3 regions of the Psychrobacillus sp. FSL H8-0510 genome follow, and region 3 is predicted to be linked to each of the others. Evidence: a T-box and tRNA genes for the amino acid it is inferred to sense, from the RefSeq annotation. Region 3 holds a T-box; the other regions hold tRNA genes.
What was found. A T-box is a leader RNA that pairs with one kind of tRNA and senses whether it is charged. The one in region 3 lies ahead of alaS (alanine--tRNA ligase), so its partner is inferred to be a tRNA-Ala.
Positions count from the first base shown of each region.

Region 1 (3,241 bases), on a different contig from region 3:
GTGAGATCATTAAAGTCTGTCCCACATACGCACTATTGACATCAGATTCTCTTTCTTGCCATGAAAGAAAATCTTCTAATGTGATGGTGAAACCAGTAAACAACTTTGTGTTTCCCGTCGGTCGGATGAAAAAGGAATCCCAAATAGGTTTTAGCCCCGACAGCTCCCCAACCACGAATTCGTTGTTTAACAGTTCCTTGCCGATTTTTTGTTTAAACACTTCATACTCAAAGTCTTCGCTCCAGAAAGAACCTGGCTTAAAATTCTCTGATTGTGCAACGTTTGCAAATTGTTTTGAACCGTAGACCATTATGTTTTCATTTTTTGTAAATTTTTTCAATATATCTGCTGAATTATCTTCAGGTATTCTCGTACCTTTATGGAGGACAGTTAAACTATAATCTTTGTTCAGTCGTACTATTAAATAAGCAGTAGAACTCATTTCTAAAGCAGTTATGACTCTTTCCACATTCGAACTATTGTTTAGAAATTCTTGTACTAACCATTTCAACTTGCTCACTCCTTATCTTTTTTTCGAAATTTCATTTACTTTAATGGTGTCTGCTGAGGGACTTGAACCCCCAACCACCTGCTTGTAAAACAGGTACTCTCCCAGTTGAGCTAAGCAAACGTTTGGCAGGGATAGCAGGAATCGAACCTACATCGTCGGTTTTGGAGGCCGTCATTTTGCCATTAAACTATACCCCTATGGCAACCACGGCAGGACTTGAACCTGCAATCCTTCTGATTCGTAGTCAGATGCTCCATCCATTGAGCTACGTGGTTATTTTGGTACGGATGGCGGGAGTCGAACCCACACGCTACAAGAGCAGCGGATTTTAAGTCCGCTATGTCTACCAGTTCCATCACACCCGCAAAATAAATACTTAATATGGCGACCCCGACGGGATTTGAACCCGCAACTTTCCGCTAGACAGGCGGGCGTGCAACCGTTACACCACGGAGTCATTATTGGAGGAAACGAGGGGATTCGAACCCCTGGAACGCTTACACGCCCTTCGGTTTTCAAGACCGACGCCTTCAGCCTCTCGGCCACGTTTCCAAATATGGAGGAGATGGTGAGATTCGAACTCACGGGACACTTCCATGCCCTTCGGTTTTCGAGACCGACGCAATAAACCAAGCTCTGCCACATCTCCGTTATGGCGGGTAGTACAGGAGTCGAACCTGTGAGAGTATTTTACCCCTCTTCCGCATTAGCAGTGCGGTGCCTTCAGCCACTCAGCCAACTACCCGTAACTTTATTCTTTTGAAAATGGTGGAACTAAGGGGACTCGAACCCCTTCCTACTGCGTGCAAGGCAGTTGCTCTTCCAATTGAGCTATAATCCCATTTGGTCAAGATGGCAGGACTCGAACCTGCGACCCCTTGGATCCAAACCAAGTACTCTGGCCAAACTGAGCTACATCTTGAAATATTGGTACATCCTAAGAGATTTGAACTCCTGACTTCTCGGTTATCAGCCGAACGCTCTACCACTGAGCTAAGGATGTATAGATTGGTTGCAGTAGTAGGAATCGAACCTACACAATCTGCCTTATGAGAGCAAATGTACACCTGTTACCGCATTAATAAAACGCCCAAGAAGAGACTCGAACTCTTGACTCATCGATTAGAAATCGGTTGCTCTATCCTACTGAGCTACAAGGGCAAATATGGTTATAGTTCACTACCGAACCGTTTAAGGTAATCTTTTCTATACTGGTTCAATCTCTCTTGCAACTCTATTGCATCCTTCAGGAAGCTTTCACATTCCTCTTCCCATCCTTCTTTTTGTTTCTTCACTCGTTTTTGAATGTACTGGTGAACGAATTTAAAGTTGTTCTTCTGCATCGAGTCTGTAAAATCGATTAGTTGTTTGTAGTCAATTAGTAGTACTTCTGTCTTGCTCCCATCTACATCAGATCCCTTCTTGTGTTTAATTGGTGCAACCAGTGGGAATCGAACCCACATCTACTGCTTGGAAGGCAGTCGTCTTTGCCATTAGACCATGACCACAAATGAAATGCCCTCGATAGGATTTGAACCTACAACCTCGGTATTAAAAGTACCTTGCTCTACCGTTGAGCTACGAAGGCGGATTTGATTGCTTGCTGATTTTCTTGTCACTCTTATCACTCTTCATCGTTCTCACTTCCTATTCTTTTTGTATTGATGAAGCTAAGCTCGTTGAGGGATTTGAACCCCCGACATCCTGATTACAAAACAGGCATTCTTCCGCTGAACTAAACGAGCATGTTTGGTGCAGATAGGGAGAGTCGAACTCCCACGCCCGAAGGCATACGATTCTAAATCGCACGTGTATACCAGTTCCACCATATCCGCATTATTTGGTGACCCAGACGGGGATTGAACCCGCAATCCTAGAGTGAAAGTCTAGTGTGTTAACCATTTCACCACTGGGCCTTATTGTGTTGCCTTCCGAACCTTATCTCATCTACTTCTATTGTCTCGAGCATGTCGCTCACTCCTTCTTTTTATAAGTTTGGTGCAGATAGGGAGAGTCGAACTCCCACGCCCATAGGCATACGATTCTGAATCGCACGTGTATACCAGTTCCACCATATCCGCATTGTTGTTCTAAAGTATGGTGAGGTGTGTTGGACTCGAACCAACGTACTCTTTCGAGGAGGGATTTACAGTCCCTTGCAATTGCCACTATGCGAACACCTCATATATGGTCAAGATGGCAGGACTCGAACCTGCGACCCCTTGGTTCCAAACCAAGTACTCTAACCAAACTGAGCTACATCTTGAAATGTTGGCGGTGCTGACGGGATTTGAACCCGCAACCTCTTCCGTGACAGGGAAGCGATCTACCATTGATCTACAGCACCGTGTGATTGGTTCCCCTTCCACGATTCGAACGTGGACTTTTCCGATTCAAAGTCGAATGCCTTACCATTTGGCTAAAGGGGAATAATTGGAGAACAGGACCGGATTTGAACCGGCGAATAAGAGATTTGCAGTCTCTCGCCTTGAGCCTCTTGGCTACCTGTCCGAAAAAAATGTTACAAAAAAGCACCCGTTCGGTTTCCCGACGAGTGCTTCAAGGGTGTCTATATCCTCCTATGCGAAGGTATGACAAAACATGCGATGTGTTCGCCTGTGCAAATATTGGTGCCCTGAAAAATAAGGGTTGCCCTTTTGCTGTCGGTCGTCCATCTTACGTTTTTCCTTGAAACATTCTTTCGGTAATGAAACCTCTCCCGCTAAATCC
Region 1 covers NZ_JBBOYZ010000002.1:95,514-98,754, forward strand. Annotated here, with positions in the region: gene MHI40_RS20180 (ATP-grasp domain-containing protein) at 1-520, opposite strand, end outside; tRNA gene MHI40_RS20185 (tRNA-Val) at 556-631, opposite strand; tRNA gene MHI40_RS20190 (tRNA-Arg) at 710-786, opposite strand; tRNA gene MHI40_RS20195 (tRNA-Leu) at 791-876, opposite strand; tRNA gene MHI40_RS20200 (tRNA-Asp) at 894-968, opposite strand; tRNA gene MHI40_RS20205 (tRNA-Ser) at 974-1,063, opposite strand; tRNA gene MHI40_RS20210 (tRNA-Ser) at 1,069-1,160, opposite strand; tRNA gene MHI40_RS20215 (tRNA-Ser) at 1,165-1,256, opposite strand; tRNA gene MHI40_RS20220 (tRNA-Ala) at 1,278-1,352, opposite strand; tRNA gene MHI40_RS20225 (tRNA-Pro) at 1,356-1,433, opposite strand; tRNA gene MHI40_RS20230 (tRNA-Ile) at 1,440-1,514, opposite strand; tRNA gene MHI40_RS20235 (tRNA-Arg) at 1,599-1,672, opposite strand; gene MHI40_RS20240 (hypothetical protein) at 1,681-1,974, opposite strand; tRNA gene MHI40_RS20245 (tRNA-Gly) at 1,945-2,019, opposite strand; tRNA gene MHI40_RS20250 (tRNA-Lys) at 2,028-2,099, opposite strand; tRNA gene MHI40_RS20255 (tRNA-Thr) at 2,185-2,256, opposite strand; tRNA gene MHI40_RS20260 (tRNA-Leu) at 2,262-2,346, opposite strand; tRNA gene MHI40_RS20265 (tRNA-Glu) at 2,353-2,427, opposite strand; tRNA gene MHI40_RS20270 (tRNA-Leu) at 2,508-2,592, opposite strand; tRNA gene MHI40_RS20275 (tRNA-Tyr) at 2,610-2,694, opposite strand; tRNA gene MHI40_RS20280 (tRNA-Pro) at 2,700-2,777, opposite strand; tRNA gene MHI40_RS20285 (tRNA-Asp) at 2,784-2,858, opposite strand; tRNA gene MHI40_RS20290 (tRNA-Gln) at 2,866-2,940, opposite strand; tRNA gene MHI40_RS20295 (tRNA-Cys) at 2,946-3,022, opposite strand; gene MHI40_RS20300 (hypothetical protein) at 3,091-3,241, opposite strand, start outside.
Region 1: it has a tRNA-Ala gene. The T-box ahead of alaS (alanine--tRNA ligase) is inferred to sense a tRNA for this amino acid. The anticodon was not compared.

Region 2 (3,241 bases), 310 kb from region 3:
GTCTGCTTGCATGTTACCTAAGCTTGTGAAGCCTACCGCTAGTACAAGTATGAGCATAACTTTACTAAATTTTTGAAACAACTATAACCTCTCCCTTCATTGGAAATTATATCATATTTTAAAACCACTATAAATATAACCTTAGGTTCATTATTCATGCGGTATCACTGGTCATTATGTTGTATACATTCTATTGACTGACCTTTCCATACATAGAAAAAGGGAAAGGAATAAAATAAAAGTTAAACATAAAAAAAGGTAACCAATGATTGGTTACCTTTTTTTGAGTATGACCCCTACGGGATTCGAACCCGTGTTACCGCCGTGAAAGGGCGGTGTCTTAACCGCTTGACCAAGGGGCCAATATATGGCGGAGAAGGAGGGATTTGAACCCTCGCGCCGGTTGCCCGACCTACACCCTTAGCAGGGGCGCCTCTTCAGCCACTTGAGTACTTCCCCATATATGGCTCCGAAGGTAGGACTCGAACCTACGACCAATCGATTAACAGTCGATTGCTCTACCACTGAGCTACTTCGGAATAATGGTGGGCCTAAATGGACTCGAACCATCGACCTCACGCTTATCAGGCGTGCGCTCTAACCAGCTGAGCTATAGGCCCATTATTTTGGAGCGGGTGAAGAGAATCGAACTCTCATCATCAGCTTGGAAGGCTGAGGTTTTACCACTAAACTACACCCGCATTAAATGGTGGCTCAGGACGGAATCGAACCGCCGACACAAGGATTTTCAGTCCTTTGCTCTACCGACTGAGCTACTGAGCCTCTTCAATCTTAAAATAAAAGCTAATTGTTTAGGCTATATTTACAATTGATATGTATTAATATTATTAAATAAATGGCGGTCCCGACCGGGATCGAACCGGCGATCTCCTGCGTGACAGGCAGGCATGTTAACCGCTACACCACGGGACCATTTGGTTGCGGGGACAGGATTTGAACCTGCGACCTTCGGGTTATGAGCCCGACGAGCTACCACTGCTCCACCCCGCGACAATAAAATACTTAAGGATTATTATTACTTCCACAAACAATAAGATAAAAATGGAGGAGGAAGAGGGATTCGAACCCCCGCGCGGTATGACCCGCCTGTCGGTTTTCAAGACCGATCCCTTCAGCCGAACTTGGGTATTCCTCCAAGACATTGTTGGTGGACCTTGCAGGACTCGAACCTGCGACCGGACGGTTATGAGCCGTCTGCTCTAACCAACTGAGCTAAAGGTCCTTAAGATGGCGGCAGAGGGAGTCGAACCCACGACCTTTCGGGTATGAACCGAGTGCTCTAGCCAACTGAGCTACACCGCCATGATTTTCAAACTAATTTTATAAATGGTGGAGCCTAGCGGGATCGAACCGCTGACCTCCTGCGTGCAAGGCAGGCGCTCTCCCAGCTGAGCTAAGGCCCCATAAATAATAACTGGTCGGGAAGACAGGATTCGAACCTGCGACCCCTTGGTCCCAAACCAAGTGCTCTACCAAGCTGAGCTACTTCCCGTTATATGGTGCGCTCGGCAGGACTCGAACCTGCAACCTCTTGATTCGTAGTCAAGTGCTCTATCCAATTGAGCTACGAGCGCAATGTTTCAAAAAAGTGGTGCCGAGGACCGGAATCGAACCGGTACGGTAGTCACCTACCGCAGGATTTTAAGTCCTGTGCGTCTGCCAGTTCCGCCACCCCGGCACTTTAGTGAATCTTTGGAGCGGAAGACGAGGTTCGAACTCGCGACCCCCACCTTGGCAAGGTGGTGTTCTACCACTGAACTACTTCCGCTCGGTTATTAAATTAAATGGTGCGGGTGAAGGGAGTCGAACCCCCACGCCTTGCGGCGCTAGATCCTAAGTCTAGTGCGTCTGCCAGTTCCGCCACACCCGCATACATAATTCACTGAAAAAGTGATGAGCCATGTAGGATTCGAACCTACGACCCTCTGATTAAAAGTCAGATGCTCTACCAACTGAGCTAATGGCTCGGAAAATGGTGCCGGAGAAAGGACTTGAACCCTCAACCTACTGATTACAAGTCAGTTGCTCTACCAGTTGAGCTACTCCGGCAGGAGTAAATATATGGTGGAGGATGACGGGCTCGAACCGCCGACCCTCTGCTTGTAAGGCAGATGCTCTCCCAGCTGAGCTAATCCTCCTGGGTAAGTTATGTATTTATTGCAAGCCCAGCGACGTCCTACTCTCACAGGGGGAACCCCCCAACTACCATCGGCGCTGAAGAGCTTAACTTCCGTGTTCGGTATGGGAACGGGTGTGACCTCTTCGCCATCATCACTAGACTTGAATAATTATTGAAAGACAAGTTTTATTATACCAACTCTGTAGAATATTACAAGAGTTATTTTAAAAAAATTTTATTCTTTCAAAACTGGATAAACGACATTGTTACGTTAAACAAATTTGGTTAAGTCCTCGATCGATTAGTATTCGTCAGCTGCACGTGTCGCCACGCTTCCACCCCGAACCTATCTACCTCATCGTCTTTGAGGGATCTTACTTACTTGCGTAATGGGAAATCTCATCTTGAGGGGGGCTTCGTGCTTAGATGCTTTCAGCACTTATCCCGTCCACACATAGCTACCCAGCGATGCTCTTGGCAGAACAACTGGTACACCAGCGGTGTGTCCATCCCGGTCCTCTCGTACTAAGGACAGCTCCTCTCAAATTTCCTACGCCCACGACGGATAGGGACCGAACTGTCTCACGACGTTCTGAACCCAGCTCGCGTACCGCTTTAATGGGCGAACAGCCCAACCCTTGGGACCGACTACAGCCCCAGGATGCGATGAGCCGACATCGAGGTGCCAAACCTCCCCGTCGATGTGGACTCTTGGGGGAGATAAGCCTGTTATCCCCGGGGTAGCTTTTATCCGTTGAGCGATGGCCCTTCCATGCGGAACCACCGGATCACTAAGCCCGTCTTTCGACCCTGCTCGACTTGTAGGTCTCGCAGTCAAGCTCCCTTCTGCCTTTACACTCTTCGAATGATTTCCAACCATTCTGAGGGAACCTTTGGGCGCCTCCGTTACACTTTAGGAGGCGACCGCCCCAGTCAAACTACCCGCCTGACACTGTCTCCTACCCGGGTTACGGGTATGGGTTAGAATTTCAATACAACCAGGGCAGTATCCCACCGACGCCTCCTCCGAAGCTGGCGCTCCGGGCTCTAAGGCTCCTGCCTATCCTGTACAAGTTGCACCAAAATTCAATATCAAGCTAT
Region 2 covers NZ_JBBOYZ010000001.1:2,608,761-2,612,001, forward strand. Annotated here, with positions in the region: gene MHI40_RS13165 (hypothetical protein) at 1-81, opposite strand, end outside; tRNA gene MHI40_RS13170 (tRNA-Glu) at 291-362, opposite strand; tRNA gene MHI40_RS13175 (tRNA-Ser) at 369-459, opposite strand; tRNA gene MHI40_RS13180 (tRNA-Asn) at 465-539, opposite strand; tRNA gene MHI40_RS13185 (tRNA-Ile) at 544-620, opposite strand; tRNA gene MHI40_RS13190 (tRNA-Gly) at 628-701, opposite strand; tRNA gene MHI40_RS13195 (tRNA-Phe) at 708-783, opposite strand; tRNA gene MHI40_RS13200 (tRNA-Asp) at 858-933, opposite strand; tRNA gene MHI40_RS13205 (tRNA-Met) at 937-1,011, opposite strand; tRNA gene MHI40_RS13210 (tRNA-Ser) at 1,064-1,156, opposite strand; tRNA gene MHI40_RS13215 (tRNA-Ile) at 1,167-1,243, opposite strand; tRNA gene MHI40_RS13220 (tRNA-Met) at 1,250-1,323, opposite strand; tRNA gene MHI40_RS13225 (tRNA-Ala) at 1,349-1,424, opposite strand; tRNA gene MHI40_RS13230 (tRNA-Pro) at 1,437-1,513, opposite strand; tRNA gene MHI40_RS13235 (tRNA-Arg) at 1,519-1,595, opposite strand; tRNA gene MHI40_RS13240 (tRNA-Leu) at 1,611-1,699, opposite strand; tRNA gene MHI40_RS13245 (tRNA-Gly) at 1,715-1,789, opposite strand; tRNA gene MHI40_RS13250 (tRNA-Leu) at 1,807-1,891, opposite strand; tRNA gene MHI40_RS13255 (tRNA-Lys) at 1,916-1,988, opposite strand; tRNA gene MHI40_RS13260 (tRNA-Thr) at 1,995-2,070, opposite strand; tRNA gene MHI40_RS13265 (tRNA-Val) at 2,084-2,159, opposite strand; rRNA gene rrf (5S ribosomal RNA) at 2,185-2,300, opposite strand; rRNA gene MHI40_RS13275 (23S ribosomal RNA) at 2,422-3,241, opposite strand, start outside.
Region 2: it has a tRNA-Ala gene. The T-box ahead of alaS (alanine--tRNA ligase) is inferred to sense a tRNA for this amino acid. The anticodon was not compared.

Region 3 (3,241 bases):
ACCCATTTGTTTTGCTTCATCAATATTATGGAATCCTGTAACTACCGGGATATTATCCCACACTTTTTCATTTACTATACGTTCTATTTGTTCAATTTCTTCTTTTGTAACTTGTCCAAAATGAGAGAAGTCAAAACGTAAACGATCTGGACCAACATATGAACCTGCTTGGTTTACATGCGTTCCTAATACGTCTTTTAGCGCCTGATGTAAAATATGTGTAGCAGAATGATTTTTAATCGTATGTCCACGAAGTGAATTATCTACAGTTGCCATTACTTCTGCATCTGTAATAATTTCTCCTGATTCAATAACTACTGTGTGGAGATTTTGACCATTAGGAGCTTTTTGCACATCTTTTACGTATCCTTTAAATGTATCATTTTGAATAACTCCATGATCGGCAATTTGCCCGCCACTTTCAGCGTAGAAAGGTGTTTGCGTTAATACTACTTTAACTTCTTCGCCTTCATGAGCTGATTTGACTAATACTTGATCACGAACAATCGAAGTAACTTTAGTAGCAACACTCATCGTATCGTATCCAACAAATTCACTTTCATCACGTAAATTGCTAAACACTTCCGACTGTACCTGCATAGAATCTACATTTTGACGTGCTGCACGAGCTCGAGAACGTTGTGCTTCCATTTCTGATTTGAAGCCTTCGTGGTCGACGGTCATATTCGCCTCTTCTGCATATTCTTCCGTTAATTCAATTGGGAAACCGTACGTGTCGTATAGAGTGAAAGTAGTCGTTCCTGGGATATAAGATTCCCCTTTTGATTGCTGTTCCTCGATAACCTTTTCCAATATAGCTAGGCCGTCATGAAGTGTTTCATGGAATCTTTCTTCTTCATTTTTCATAACACGCATGATGAAATCTTGTTTTTCTGTTACTTCTGGGTAGAAGTCTTGCATAATTTCTCCAACTACTGGAACGAGCTCATGTAGGAATGGTTTTTCAATCCCTAATTGTTTCGCGAAACGAACTGCTCTACGAAGTAATCTTCTAAGGACATAACCTCTACCTTCATTGGATGGTAATGCACCGTCACCAATAGCAAAAGCTACTGTACGAACATGGTCAGCAATTACTTTGAATGCCGTATCATCCACATCATTTGCACGATATGACTTCCCAGAAATCTGTTCAGTTTGACGGATAATTGGCATAAACAAATCAGTATCAAAATTTGTTGGCACATCTTGTACTACGCTTGTAATACGTTCTAGGCCCATACCAGTATCAATATTTTGTTTTGGTAAAGGAGTATACGTATTATCTGGATTGTGATTGAATTCAGAGAACACTAAATTCCAAATCTCTAAATACCGGTCGTTCTCTCCACCTGGATATAATTCAGGATCGTTTAGGTCATTACCATAGCTTTCTCCACGATCATAGAAAATCTCTGAGTTCGGACCACTTGGACCTTCCCCAATATCCCAGAAGTTCCCTTCCAAACGAATAAGTCTCTCTTCCGGAATTCCAATTTCATCCTTCCAAATATTATATGCTTCTTCGTCCTCGGGATGAATCGTAATAGATAATTTTTCTGGTTCAAATGCCATCCACTTTGCATCCGTTAAAAACTCCCATGCATACTGGATCGCTTCTTTTTTAAAGTAGTCTCCAATAGAAAAGTTGCCTAGCATTTCAAAGAAAGTATGATGTCTTGCTGTCTTCCCAACGTTTTCAATATCATTTGTACGAATAGACTTTTGCGCATTTGTAATACGTGGATTTTCAGGTACTACACGTCCATCAAAATACTTTTTAAGTGTTGCTACACCACTATTTATCCATAGTAATGACGGGTCATTGATTGGTACAAGTGGAGCTGATGGTTCCTGGGAATGTCCTTTTTCGATAAAAAAGTCTAAATACATTTGTCTAATTTGAGCACCTGTTAATTGTTTCATGTTTAGTTCCTCCTAATAATTTGTATTAGTAAACTTTAAAGATTTAATTTAATGCTGACATTAAGAGACGGCTACTCTAGAAGGTAGTTTTCGCTCGAGACGAAAAACTGAAAGCATTAAATTTTTTTATAAATCCCTTTTCGCCAGCAAACTATCTTCGACCGCGAGTAATCCCAATCACTTCACAAGTGATATCTAAAAACCAAAACAATAAAAAAAGCCCTCATCCCTAAAAAAGGGACGAAAGCTATTGTTTCGCGGTACCACCCTAGTTACACAGTAGATAATTCTACTTATGTCTCTCAAGAAGCCTTAACGCGGCCATACGACAGGTTTTAACTGCACTCAGGAGTAGCTTTCCTATTTGTTAGGTCAGTGAATTCTTTCAGCCAAGGAATCCATTTCTAGTCAGATAACAATTAGTACTTTCTCCGTCAACATTTTACTATATGCAATTGATTATAAAAAACAAATGGGCTTGTGTCAATTGTCTGTGTCCATAAATTGATACGGAGTAACACCATTCATCCCTATTAGAGGGTCAACTACATGATAATTCTCTGCAGTTAAATAAGTCAAATCTGTTTGATTCGCTCTAGTTTCAGTATCACTTTTTAACCCTTTCTCTTCTGCGGGTTCTGCTTCTTCTGTATGCGTTAAACGATCTTTTAATGTAGTCAATCGCTGAAGATCATCCGTTCGCTCTACTCCAAACTTAAATACTTCTGGGTCTCCACAAAGAATAAGGAAGTTTTTAGCGCGCGTAATTCCTGTATACAGTAAATTTCGTCTTAACATTTTCATATAGCTTCTCGTGATAGGCATAATAACCGTTTGAAATTCACTACCTTGTGACTTATGAACGGAGCAGCAATAAGCAAGTGTCAGCTGATTTAAATCATTTTTTTCATAGGTTACTTCATTACCATCAAATGACACAATTAGCATCTCTTTTTTCTCGACTGTTTCTGCAGCTTTAAAAATACTAATAACTTCTCCCATATCGCCATTAAATACATGACTTTCTGGTTGATTGACGAGTTGAAGTACCTTATCCCCAATACGATAAATAGTTTCCCCAAAAATCATTTCTTTTCGTTTTCCATCCGTATTTGGGTTGACCATTTCTTGAATCATTTTATTAAGCGCATCAATACCTGCAGGACCTCTATACATAGGAGCTAATACTTGCATATCTCGAATGGAAAGTCCTTTGGATAATGCACTTTTCAGTACTTGCTCTACTACTTTTGGGATTTGCTCTGTAGAAGCCTTGATGAACGAACGATCCTTTGTTTTGTCTAATAAGGATGCG
Region 3 covers NZ_JBBOYZ010000001.1:2,299,817-2,303,057, forward strand. Annotated here, with positions in the region: gene alaS (alanine--tRNA ligase) at 1-1,926, opposite strand, end outside; T-box leader at 2,160-2,373, opposite strand; gene recD2 (SF1B family DNA helicase RecD2) at 2,410-3,241, opposite strand, start outside.